One region of the Bacillus sp. J14TS2 genome, then DNA from elsewhere that is predicted to be linked to it. Evidence: a T-box and tRNA genes for the amino acid it is inferred to sense, from the RefSeq annotation. Region 1 holds a T-box; the other holds one or more tRNA genes.
The links. A T-box is a leader RNA that pairs with one kind of tRNA and senses whether it is charged. The one in region 1 lies ahead of argS (arginine--tRNA ligase), so its partner is inferred to be a tRNA-Arg.
Positions count from the first base shown of each region.

Region 2: it has a tRNA-Arg gene. The T-box ahead of argS (arginine--tRNA ligase) is inferred to sense a tRNA for this amino acid. The anticodon was not compared.

Region 1 is NZ_BORE01000002.1:157,775-164,163, reverse strand. Features, by position in the region: gene murB (UDP-N-acetylmuramate dehydrogenase) at 32-946, opposite strand; gene argS (arginine--tRNA ligase) at 1,174-2,868, opposite strand; T-box leader at 3,151-3,359, opposite strand; gene KI375_RS03365 (mismatch-specific DNA-glycosylase) at 3,521-4,030, opposite strand; gene KI375_RS03360 (dimethylarginine dimethylaminohydrolase family protein) at 4,037-4,894, opposite strand; gene KI375_RS03355 (branched-chain amino acid aminotransferase) at 4,996-6,063, opposite strand; gene KI375_RS03350 (glutamate-5-semialdehyde dehydrogenase) at 6,082-6,389, opposite strand, start outside.
Region 2 is NZ_BORE01000011.1:158,672-165,060, reverse strand. Features, by position in the region: rRNA gene rrf (5S ribosomal RNA) at 110-225, shown strand; tRNA gene KI375_RS17800 (tRNA-Val) at 358-433, shown strand; tRNA gene KI375_RS17795 (tRNA-Thr) at 441-516, shown strand; tRNA gene KI375_RS17790 (tRNA-Lys) at 522-597, shown strand; tRNA gene KI375_RS17785 (tRNA-Leu) at 623-704, shown strand; tRNA gene KI375_RS17780 (tRNA-Gly) at 734-808, shown strand; tRNA gene KI375_RS17775 (tRNA-Leu) at 821-906, shown strand; tRNA gene KI375_RS17770 (tRNA-Arg) at 913-989, shown strand; tRNA gene KI375_RS17765 (tRNA-Pro) at 1,065-1,138, shown strand; tRNA gene KI375_RS17760 (tRNA-Ala) at 1,151-1,226, shown strand; tRNA gene KI375_RS17755 (tRNA-Met) at 1,249-1,322, shown strand; tRNA gene KI375_RS17750 (tRNA-Ile) at 1,331-1,407, shown strand; tRNA gene KI375_RS17745 (tRNA-Ser) at 1,421-1,513, shown strand; tRNA gene KI375_RS17740 (tRNA-Met) at 1,531-1,604, shown strand; tRNA gene KI375_RS17735 (tRNA-Asp) at 1,608-1,684, shown strand; tRNA gene KI375_RS17730 (tRNA-Phe) at 1,841-1,916, shown strand; tRNA gene KI375_RS17725 (tRNA-His) at 1,936-2,011, shown strand; tRNA gene KI375_RS17720 (tRNA-Gly) at 2,025-2,098, shown strand; tRNA gene KI375_RS17715 (tRNA-Ile) at 2,110-2,183, shown strand; tRNA gene KI375_RS17710 (tRNA-Asn) at 2,188-2,259, shown strand; tRNA gene KI375_RS17705 (tRNA-Ser) at 2,291-2,381, shown strand; tRNA gene KI375_RS17700 (tRNA-Glu) at 2,396-2,467, shown strand; gene KI375_RS17695 (TraR/DksA C4-type zinc finger protein) at 2,579-3,325, opposite strand; gene KI375_RS17690 (1,4-dihydroxy-2-naphthoate polyprenyltransferase) at 3,697-4,620, opposite strand; gene KI375_RS17685 (isochorismate synthase) at 4,946-6,310, shown strand; gene menD (2-succinyl-5-enolpyruvyl-6-hydroxy-3-cyclohexene-1-carboxylic-acid synthase) at 6,307-6,389, shown strand, end outside.

The DNA.
Region 1 (6,389 bases):
TTTCCCCCGTCTGATTTTCTAATAGATAAGCCTACTCATCGCCTATGATTTTAACCTCAGTTTCTAAGTCTACGCCAAATTTATCTTTCACTGTTTTTTGTACATGTTGAATGAGCTTAATATAATCAGTTGATGTTGCATGATCGACATTGACAATGAAGCCCGCATGTTTCGTTGATACCTCAGCTCCGCCAATTCTAGTTCCTTGTAAGCCGCTGTCCTGAATTAGTTTTCCTGCATAGTGGTTAGGCGGACGTTTAAAAACACTTCCACAAGAAGGATATTCTAGTGGTTGTTTTGATTCACGTAAAAATGTATTTTCATCCATTTTCGCTTTAATGGCTGTTGGATTTCCCATTTTCAACTTGAATGTAGCGTCTACAATGATATATTTATTCTTGGCAAATACACTATTTCGATAGGCAAAATCGAACTGATCTTGTCCGAGCGTTAAGATTTCCCCTGAAGGTGTCACCACTGTAGACTGGATGAGCACTTCCGAAATTTCTCCACCATACGCGCCCGCATTCATAATCAGAGCTCCACCAACTGTTCCTGGAATGCCACAAGCAAACTCGAGGCCGGATAATTGCGAATCAAGAGCGGCTCTTGACACATCAATAATACTAGCACCGCTGCCACAATAAATTTCTTCATCACTTATACTAATCTTGTTAAACTTCTCCAAACTTATCACTATTCCACGAATTCCTGTATCTCTTATAATTACATTTGTTCCTCTTCCCAAAATCGTCAAAGGAGTTCCATGCTGATCTGCATATTGGACAATCGCTTGTAATTCCTCAATTGTACAAGGGATAGCAAAAATATCACTATTCCCACCCGTTTTGATAAAAGTATGGCTTGATAATGGTTCCGAGCATAAAAACTCAACCAATGGTAATTTTTTTTGTAAATCCTTCATCATATTCAAAATTTCTTCCATTTTATTCTGCCTCTTATAAATTATTTGCGAAAATTCACATCAAAAAAAGTGACCCGTTCGCAACGGTTCAAAATTCATTATACTAAAATGTCGAATTGATTGCAGTATAAAGTAAAACCTTATCCCATTCAGAAGGGGGCTTTCATCCCCCTGCAGCTCCATGGGCTATCTATTATCAACATATTCAGCAAGCCCAAATTCGTTCTACATAGGGATTTCACCTAAGATCACATTTGCTTTGGGGCCTGTATTCCCAATAATCTAAGACCTTCTTCTAACACAATTATCATGGACTTAACAAGGGCCAAGCGGGTTGCAAGATAGTGATCATCATGCAAAATCTTAATATGGGCGTAATATTTATTAAAATCTTGAGATAGTTGGATTAAATACTTTGAGATTTCGGATGGTTCATTACGCAAAAAACTTTTTTCGACGATCGCAGGAAATAACATAAGCTGTTTGACAATCATCCAGCTTTCTTCTTCTATTTTTCCTGTTATATCCTTAGTGTCATCCAAGCGATCCGTTTTTCTCAAGAGTGAACAGGCTCTAGCGTGAGTATATTGCACATAAGGACCTGTATTCCCTTCGAACTTTAACATGTCCTCAAGAGAAAACTCAATATTATTTTGTTTTTCGTGTTTTAAATCATGAAAAATAATCGCCCCTACTCCGACCATTTTCGCTACTTCTTCTTTCAATGGTAAATTTGGATTTTTTTCTTCAATATTTTTTTGGGCAAGTTGAATGGCTTCTTCCATTACTTTTTCTAATAACACCACTTTGCCTTTCCTAGTGGACATTTTTTTCCCATCCTTTAAAATAAAACCGAATGGGACGTGAGCAATATTTTTAGCCCACGGGTGATTCATTTTTTCTAAGACGCGGATTACTTGTTGAAAATGCAGACTTTGTTCCTGACCTACTACATAGAAGGCTTTATCAAAATGGTAATGATCATGACGATAAATAGCAGCAGTTAAATCCCTTGTTGCATATAAAGTGGCCCCATCCGATTTCTGAATTAAGCATGGGGGTAAATTGAATTCTTTTAGCTCGACAATCTGGGCGCCATCTGAGTGTTCAAGTAGCTGAAGCGAAGCTAGCTTGTTTACCGTTTCTTCCATTTTATCATTATAAAAGGCTTCTCCCTGATACGAATCGAAACGAACATGTAACAAATCATAGATCTTAGTAAATGCATGAAGCGATTCCTCCCGAAACCATAACCATAGTTGAGAGGCTTCCTCATCACCATCTTCTAGTTTCTTAAACCACATTCTAGCCGCCTTTTCGAGTTGTGGGTCCTTCTCAGCTTCTTCATGAAACTTAACATATAAGGATAATAATTCCTTAATCGGCTGCTGTTTCACCTGCTGCTCATTTCCCCATAGCTTATAGGCGACAATTAACTTTCCAAATTGCGTTCCCCAATCACCCAGATGATTAATACGGATCGCTTTATACCCACACTTTTCGGCAATGTAAGCTAGTGAATTTCCAATTACGGTTGATCTTAAATGCCCCATTGAAAAAGGCTTAGCAATATTGGGAGAGGAAAAATCCACTACTACGTTTTTTCCTTCTCCGAAGTTCCATGAGCCATAGTTCCTTCCATCTTGAATAATTTGTTCTAAAGTATGCTTAACAACCGTTTCCTTATGGAGAAAAGCATTCACATAAGATCCTTTAGCCTCGATTTTGCTAAATAAAGGATGTGCTACCTTCTCAGATAATTCTCTAGCTATTTCTTGCGGAGATTTTCGCCACTTTTTGGCAAGAACAAAACACGGAAAAGCTAGATCACCTTGTTTTTCATATTTGGGAATTTCGATTAATTCTTCGATTTCTTCATAAGATAAAGTATCATCCAGTTGCTCTGTAATTTTCTTCGCATATTCTTCTGTAAAATATACCATTACCACTTCACACTCCCCATTTTTTAACAAAAGCGCAACGCCTTTCTGACCAACATCCTGTTGTACTTCGCAAGCAATTGTCCCTGCCCCCTATGATGCCTTTTCCCTTCATAGAGTCCAGACCGCCACATCCCCATGTCTTCGCCGATGAACTCACAACCTTTGAGCTTCTAGAGCTCTAGGCGCTGGAGCATGAAGTCGCCCCCAACCAACATCAGTAAATCATTCACAAAGCTGCGATTTTTACAATTCCTTAAGAAACAAAAAAACTCGCCTCTAAAATTAAGAGACGAGTTGAATCGCGGTACCACTCTGATTGTTCATATTGAACCTGCTTTTATGTTATAACGGAATCTCTCCGGCTAAACCCTACTATACCTTCAGGCCGCTCCTCAGAAGTGCGTTTCATGAACAAACAGACTGCTAGGCTTTCACCATCCCTAACTCGCTTATGCCGTATTGATCATTACTCTCTTCATCAAAGGATTTATCCCGAATCAACCGCCAGTTGATCCCAGATTAGTTCAACTAACAGGTAGGGGATGAAGAAAATCCCCACTGGTTGAAGTTTCACTTTATTAATTAATTTTCGTTATTATAATGGATTATTTATAGAAAAGCAACCTCTTTCCTTACAAATTCCACCTCAATATTAATCAAGCAGATTTCCTAATTGGCTATAAATTTCTTTCATTTCTTCAAGACTCATTCGCACAAGACCACTCGTTGAAGGAGCCACAAAATCAATCACTCCAGGAATCGTTTGATCTGGCTGACTCCCCCATTCTGCTTTTCTTTTCCCTGAAAATTGTAGATAAACTCCTTTTCCTACAAAACAGACGATTTTCGGTCGATAAAAACGAATTTTTTCTTCTAATACGTCTTTCCCTTTTCGATATTCTTCCTTTGTAATTTCTGCAGCATTTCTCGTTGGCCTCGGAACAATATTTGTAAATCCGTACCCTTGTGCAAAAAGGGCGTCCCCCTCACTTGGAAGATATCTTCGTTCCGTAAGTCCTGCTTCAAATAGAAGCTTCCAAAACTTATTCGTCGGATTTGCATAGTGATGACCGGTTTCACTTGAACGAATACTAGGATTAAACCCAACAAACAGAAGTTTTAGTCCTTTTTTTAGATGATCTGGTACAGGTTTTAGTGACACGATGCATCATTCCCTCCTTAGGATCGGTAAGGTACAGCATCGAAAAGAGCCTCCTGATTTAATGATTTCAGATAAATCGATTTCTATTACCGTATACCCTTTCTTTCTTAATTGTTGATTGACTTTTTGATTAACAGGTAAGCTAAAGAGCCTTTTGCCTCCTATTGACAGAACATTTGTCCCAAGTGTAAATTGTTCATCTTCCGTTACTTCAATTAAATTATATTTTTCCTTTAACAGCGCAATTGTATTTTCATCAAAAGCTTGAGGAAAATACAACGCTTCCTCCTTAGACAAAATATTAAAGACACAGTCTAAGTGTAAATACTGATCTTGAAACGGAATGGGAACGATATGATAGTCAGGAAGAGCATTTTTTAAAAAGGATATTGCCTGTTTATTGGTACGACTGCTTACTCCGACATAAACAGTGATTCCGTCTATCATGACATCGCCACCTTCAATCCTCCCTTCCTGGATATCCAGATAAGGTAATTGATGATGGGTTAGACTATTTTTTAATTCAATTTCTTCTCCCTGACGAATAGTTCTCGCCATTTTCGAGACACAAACTTGGTGACCAATGGTAAACCCAATATCCCTTGTAAACACTTGTTCAGGATATTCCTTTTTAGGTGGAATCACGAAAACTTCTACTCCACATTCACGTAAAGAAGTGATAAATTGAAGATGCTGTTCTTCCGCAAGATGATGATCAATTTGCCGGTTATTATAATGCTTCTGCGTTTCGTTAATAATCTCGCGAATCGCCATATATTTTGGTTCACATAAAATGACTTTTTTTAATGCTCCATATTCATTGTTGCAAAATACATTCTCTCGTTTGTCTTGAATTGCCATCATTTTTCTCCTTGTTTTGGCGATTAGTGTATGCTTTCAACACCCGCCATAATGCAAAATAGTAACTAATCAGCTTTTGGACTGGACTAGTTACTATCAGCGTTTTATTCTACTTTCATCACCCAATTTAACGGATCTGCTTCTTTTCCAGTTTGAATACCTGTTAAAGTATCATAGAGCTTTTTTGATACTTCTCCAGTTTCTCCATTATGGATGGTGATTTTATGATCATTCCAGAAGAGCTCTCCAATTGGTGAAATAACGGCTGCTGTACCAGTACCAAAGGCTTCTTCTAGTTTACCTTCTTTATGCGCTTCGTAAACCTCTTCCATCGAAATCTTTCTCTCTACCACAGGGATGTTCCAGTGCTTTAATAATTCTATAACAGATTTGCGTGTGATCCCTTGTAAAATACTTCCATTTATTGCAGGTGTAATAATTTCTCCATCTATTTTAAAGAACACATTCATACTGCCGACTTCCTCAATATACTTATGTTCTTTCCCATCTAACCAAAGGACTTGTGAATAGCCTTCTCTTTCAGCTACTTCTTGCGCTTTTAAGGCACCTGCATAGTTACCTGCAGTTTTAGCATCGCCCGTTCCGCCTTTCACAGCTCGCACATATTCGCTTTCCACCGCAATTTTTACCGGGTTCATTCCTTCTTTATAATAAGCACCCACCGGAGATAAAATAATCACAAATTGGTAGGTCTTGGACGGTGCTACACCTAAGTAAGGCTCAGTCGCAAAAATAAACGGACGAATATAAAGAGAAGTCCCTTCCTTCGTAGGAATCCAAGCACGATCAACGGAAATGAGCTTTTTCAATGCCTCTAAAGCTAGATTTTCATCGATCGCCGGAATACATAACCGTTGATTGGAACGGTTCATGCGCTTCATATTTTCATCAGGTCTAAATAGCAATACTTCTTGATTTTCTGTTACATATGCCTTTAATCCTTCAAAAATAGTTTGACCATAATGAAAGATCATCGCAGCAGGATCTAAAACAATTGGTTGATAAGGAACAACTCTGGCATCAAACCAGCCCTTGCCTTCCTCATAGTTCATCATAAACATATGATCCGTAAAATAACGGCCAAAAGGCAATTGTGCATCGGTTGGCTTTTCTTTTTGATCTTTGCTTAATTGTACTTTAATTTCTTGCATAGGGCGTTCTCCTTCGCTTTAATTTCGTATTTGTCCATTACCGTAAATAAAGAACTTACTCGACGTAAGGGCTTCTAATCCCATCGGGCCGCGTGCATGTAATTTTTGCGTACTTATGCCTATTTCTGCACCATAGCCGAACTCAAATCCATCGGTAAAACGTGTAGAAGCATTATGATAGACAGCCGCTGCATCGACACTATTTAAAAATTGTGCAGCATGTTGATCCTGTCTAGTTATAATGGACTCTGAATGGTGGGTTCCATAATGATTGATATGATCAATCGCTTCTTGGACACTCGATACGACCTTCATACTGATCGATA
Region 2 (6,389 bases), on a different contig from region 1:
GAGAATAACAAAAATTTCTCTTGCTTTTTACATAAAAATGGTTATAATAAATAATGTCGATTCTAAACGAATCTTCTACTAAGTAAAAACATATTTTATGCAAATGAAGTCTGGTGGCAATAGCGAAGAGGTCACACCCGTTCCCATCCCGAACACGGTAGTTAAGCTCTTCAGCGCCGATGGTAATAGGGGGCTTCCCCCTGTGAGAGCAGGACGTTGCCAGGCTAATAAATAAAATTGAGAGGAGCAAGCAGAACAAGGAAGCAATTGAGTGAAGAAAAGATCGTACTCCGGTACGTGACTGACTGAACGAATGAAGCTGACATAGTAATGCACTGCTCATCACAATTTTATAATGGAGGATTAGCTCAGCTGGGAGAGCATCTGCCTTACAAGCAGAGGGTCGGCGGTTCGAACCCGTCATCCTCCACCATTATTTTGCCGGCCTAGCTCAATTGGTAGAGCAACTGACTTGTAATCAGTAGGTTGGGGGTTCAAGTCCTCTGGCCGGCACCATGGACGAGCCATTAGCTCAGTTGGTAGAGCATCTGACTTTTAATCAGAGGGTCGCAGGTTCGAATCCTGCATGGCTCACCATTTGATAGTTGTTCCAATTCATCGAGCGGGTGTGGTGGAATTGGCAGACACGCTAGACTTAGGATCTAGTGCCGCAAGGCGTGGGGGTTCGACTCCCTTCACCCGCACTTAAATTATTTTGTAAGCACCCATATCTGCGGAAGTAGTTCAGTGGTAGAACATCACCTTGCCAAGGTGGGGGTCGCGGGTTCGAATCCCGTCTTCCGCTCCAGATTATGATTATGCCGGGGTGGCGGAACTGGCAGACGCACAGGACTTAAAATCCTGCGGTAGGTGACTACCGTACCGGTTCGATTCCGGTCCTCGGCATTTTTAGCGCCCGTAGCTCAATTGGATAGAGCGTTTGACTACGGATCAAAAGGTTAGGGGTTCGACTCCTCTCGGGCGCGCCAATTCTAAAAGTAGAATTTGGAATAATAATGTTTTACCAAATTTATAACGTCCAACATTCTATTTCTCACATTAAACGGGAAGTAGCTCAGCTTGGTAGAGCACTTGGTTTGGGACCAAGGGGTCGCAGGTTCGAATCCTGTCTTCCCGATTATTCTTTAATGGGGCCTTAGCTCAGCTGGGAGAGCGCCTGCCTTGCACGCAGGAGGTCAGCGGTTCGATCCCGCTAGGCTCCACCAATGAATGTGAATTAATCAATGTGGCGGTGTAGCTCAGCTGGCTAGAGCGTACGGTTCATACCCGTGAGGTCGGGGGTTCGATCCCCTCCGCCGCTATCAACAATGGACCTTTAGCTCAGCTGGTTAGAGCAGACGGCTCATAACCGTCCGGTCGTAGGTTCGAGTCCTACAAGGTCCACCATGTTTTTATTCCTGGAGGAATACCCAAGTCTGGCTGAAGGGATCGGTCTTGAAAACCGACAGGCGGGTTAAACCGCGCGGGGGTTCGAATCCCTCTTCCTCCGCCATATACTTTAAAAATCGTCGCGGGGTGGAGCAGTCTGGTAGCTCGTCGGGCTCATAACCCGAAGGTCGCAGGTTCAAATCCTGCCCCCGCAATTTGGTCCGGTAGTTCAGTTGGTTAGAATGCCTGCCTGTCACGCAGGAGGTCGCGGGTTCGAGTCCCGTCCGGACCGCCATTTGTATTACATAAACTTATTGTTAAATGAAAGGTTTAGGATAAGCGTGAAGATCGAGAAAGCGTTCGAGAGAGCATCGAAACGTACTTAGTACGTGTGGATGTGAAAGAGTACGCTGACAAAGAATTTCGAAGCTTAGCGTAAACCGTAACTTAAGGCTCAGTAGCTCAGTCGGTAGAGCAAAGGACTGAAAATCCTTGTGTCGGCGGTTCGATTCCGTCCTGAGCCACCATTTTAAATGATGCGATATGGCGGTTATGGCGAAGTGGTTAACGCATCGGATTGTGGCTCCGACATTCGTGGGTTCGATTCCCACTAGTCGCCCCATTATAAATTTTCTGCGGGTGTAGTTTAGTGGTAAAACTACAGCCTTCCAAGCTGTTGTCGTGGGTTCGATTCCCATCACCCGCTCCATTTTTTACGAAGGGCCTATAGCTCAGCTGGTTAGAGCGCACGCCTGATAAGCGTGAGGTCGGTGGTTCGAGTCCACTTAGGCCCACTATTCCGCAGTAGCTCAGTGGTAGAGCTATCGGCTGTTAACCGATCGGTCGTAGGTTCGAATCCTACCTGCGGAGTTGTCTAATGCTTTCTAACAAATGTTTTTACGGGGAAGTACTCAAGTGGCTGAAGAGGTGCCCCTGCTAAGGGCATAGGTCGCGTAAGCGGCGCGAGGGTTCAAATCCCTCCTTCTCCGCCATTACATATTTTTAAGGCCCCTTGGTCAAGCGGTTAAGACACCGCCCTTTCACGGCGGTAACACGGGTTCGAATCCCGTAGGGGTCATCTCAAAAAAGATCACAACTTCAAAAGGAGTTGTGATCTTTTTTATGGATTCAGAAACGACTTGTCTGATGCTAGTTTGCTTGTCGCCAATAGCCAGTACTTATTGTTCTCTTAATCCGAATGATCATCATCAACATAGCTGTCTTTTTCTTTATAAGGGATATCTCCCAATGGCGACTCCATTCCGGTGTCGTCCAGCTGTTCTTCATACTCTTCTTTTTCCTCTGTTTGCAGGGTACTTCGATGCTTCCCACTCATATCGGTTACGCTAAAGGTCTCATACTCCTCTTGGGTTCCATCTTTGCTTTCGTCTTCATACAGCTTATTATAATCATCATAATCGCCGACAAAATCTGATGGGGTCTCTGAGGTTCCGAATTTTGCGACCTGTTCGAAGCTGTCTTCGTAATCTTTTATTGGACCTTTATATCGATTGGAAAAGGAATTGTCATGGGCTGGTTTTAAGATTTCTTCTTCAACGGGTCGATCCTCAGGCACTTTTTGTTCTGGCGAGTGGTCAATACAATAGGTTGTGGAAGGAAGAGCCTCCAGTCGTTCATAAGGGATCTCTTTCCCGCAGACTTCACATTGCCCATATGTCCCTTTCTCCATTGCTTGTAGGGCATGTTCAACCTTTCCTAGCTCATCTTGAGCATGTACAGATAGAGCCATATCTTTTTCTCTTTCATAAAAACCTGTACCCGCATCGGCTGGGTGGTTATCATAAAGAGAAAGTTCGCCAATATTTTCGTAAGCACTGCGATTCCGAAAACTATCTTCATCATCTGTTATTTCAAGTTGTTGCTTCTGTTGTAAAAGCTCTGCTTTTAAATTCGTCATCTGCTCTTTGGTAATCATCATGGCACATCCCTTTCAAGTCTTCAAAAGTAGTATAAGCACTTTTTAAAATGCTAATCAGGATCTTTTATGATTACTTATCTTTTCCTCTAAAGAAAGGGTGATAAACATAAAGTGAAACTTCATCCCCCACTGAATGTTAAGGATCAAAGCGGCAGGCTCAAAGCACGACATCCTGTCGTTTCGCCCGCACTAGTACGTCCTGTACGTCCAACACCTTTGTGACCTGCGTCCTGCAGGCCTGAACCAATCGGGTATTTACTGGCAGTTGTCCCCCACTTATCACTCTCGTTTTCACCTGGAATTCCTGATGGGGGTCTTACTGCCAGTTAATTCGGGATAAAAAAGCCCTCCTTTAAGGAGAGCTAGGTTTAGATAAAGTAGCTAAGAATCACACCAACGGACATTAAGAGTCCATAAAACGTGTTTGTTTTTGCTGTAGCAACCATTGCTGGCATCATTTCATATGGTTCAGTTTTTCCCATAAAGCCTTTTACTGCTTGTACAGCTTTAGGAATACTTATGAAGGTAACGAATAACCAATAAGGTGCATCCGTAAAAATTGTCATAAAAATAATCCATACATAGGAAAAAGCAAACATCGTTGCTAATAATTTAATCGCATTTTTTCTTCCAATGAGAATCGCAATCGTTTTACGACCACTTTCTTTATCGCCATCTAAATCGCGAATATTATTGGAGAGCATAATACTGCCAATAAGCACGGAAACCGGAATGGAAATGAGCACACTTTGTTGAGAAATCGCCCCAGTTTGGATGAAATAAGCGATTTGAATAATGACAAATCCCATAAAAAAGCCTGACATCAGTTCTCCAAAGGGTGTGTAGGCAATCGGATGAGGGCCAGCCGTATAAAAATATCCGACAAGCATACAGACAAAACCGATCACTGCAATCCATAAGCTGGTGGTTAGCGAAATATAGACACCGAGTAGAAGGGCAATGCCAAAGAGCATAAAGGCTAATTTTAAAACTGTTTTGGGCTTCACACCATTTCGAACAATCGCTCCACCGATCCCAACCGATTCCTCATGATCCAATCCTCGCACATAATCAAAGTATTCATTAAACATATTGGTCGCGGCTTGAATTAACAGGCTTGCGATCATCATTGCTAAAAATAAAGGGATATGGATGGCATAATCTTTACCTGCGATAGCAGTTCCAAGCAATACTGGGACAAATGCTGCTGTAAGGGTATGAGGGCGTGCAAGCTGCCACCATATTCTCCAGCCCTTATCTGCTTGTATAACAGAACTAGTCTGAGCTTTCATAGAAACGTCTCTCCTCTAATGAACAAATAATAAAATAATCAGGATCAAAGGCTAAAACCGCGACGTCCTGTTGCAATGCCTTTGTGACCAATGTCCTGTTGGCCTAATGGCCATGTGCACCATGCCCGCATGACGTCACTTTTATGATCAATATCTTCTTAGTCTCTTATAAAGTTTATGAAAAGTATCACAAAGTGTCAATCCTTTCTGGGTAAATATTCATGGGAAATGATTTCCTAAGTGTGAACACTACATTTAACGTGCTACTTCATATATAATAAAGAAGTATACAGACTTTAGAACGTAGCTTTAGGAGAGATTGACTTTGAAGACAATATTATCCCCCAGTCGCTTTGAACAATCAACTGCAATCAAGAGGGGCAAGCTTTTTAGTTATACAGTACCTATAGATCCATGTGATCTTTTTGTTTTTTATCAGTCCCATCGTCCTACTTCAATAGGACAAAGATTTTATTGGAAAAACGCTGATGGTACCTGTGAAATGGTAGGAGTAGGGGTTGCTTTATCGCTTACAAGTAAATCCCCTGAGAGCAGATTTGCGGAGATTCAGCAGCAATGGGACAAGCTGATACAAGAAGCGCAGATTGAAAATAACTATGATGTAGCAGGAACTGGCCCCTTATTATTTGGCGGCTTTTCCTTTGATTCCCAGCAAATGCCGGCTAGTGAATGGGAAGACTTTGGGCATGCCCTCTTTTATTTACCTGAAATCATGATCACTTGTTCACAGGAACACTATTTCCTAACGATTAATCAATTCGACTCAATGAATCTAGAGGGTGGAGAACGAGTAAAACAATGGGTAAAGAAAATGAAGAGTGAGTCCCTTAGTATTCCAGAACGATTAGCCCAAAAGGAATATGATATAGAGGGATGGCTGAAAAGTGTGGAAGAGGTCGTCAATACATTACAAACCACTGATATGCAAAAGGTTGTATTGGCTAGAAAATTGCAGCTTGATTTTACGGAGCCTTTGCGATCAGAGCCCATTATCGACCAGCTATTATCCCAGCAACCGAATAGTTATGTATTTTCGATGGAAGCTGGGGATAGCTGTTTTCTTGGTGCTTCGCCGGAACGGTTGATTGAAAAAATGGATCAGCAAGTTCTATCAACTTGTTTAGCGGGCTCGACGGCTCGTGGAGAAAATAAACAGGTAGATAAACGTTTAGGAGACAGCTTATTACAGGATCCGAAAAACCTTTTCGAACATGAGTTAGTTGTATCGATGATTGAAGATGCCTTACGCCCATTTTGTGAAGAAATGCTCGTACCTAAGGAACCGATCTTATTAAAAACGCCGTATATCCAACATTTATATACCCCTGTAAAAGGTAGGTCGAAACGAGATTGTTCTATTCTGGAAATGGTGCAATCTCTTCATCCAACCCCTGCCATGGGCGGGGTGCCGACAAGATCAGCGATGAACATAATCCGTGACAAGGAAAACATGGATCGTGGTTTTTATGCGAGTCCGATCGGGTGGACAGACTACCAAGGAAACGGGGAATTTATCGTTGGGATCCGTTCAGGGCTTGCAAAAGGGAGCTCCGCCTATTTATATGCGGGGTGTGGAATAGTTGCTGATTCCAATGCTGAGAAAGAACTCGTTGAAACGCGGATTAAATTCCAACCAATGTTGCGTGCTTTTGGGAAGGAGAGCCTATGAAATTACATCAACAAGCTTTGACCGAGTATTTAGCCGCTTTTATCACCGGACTTGTGCAAACGGGTGTCAAAGATGTAGT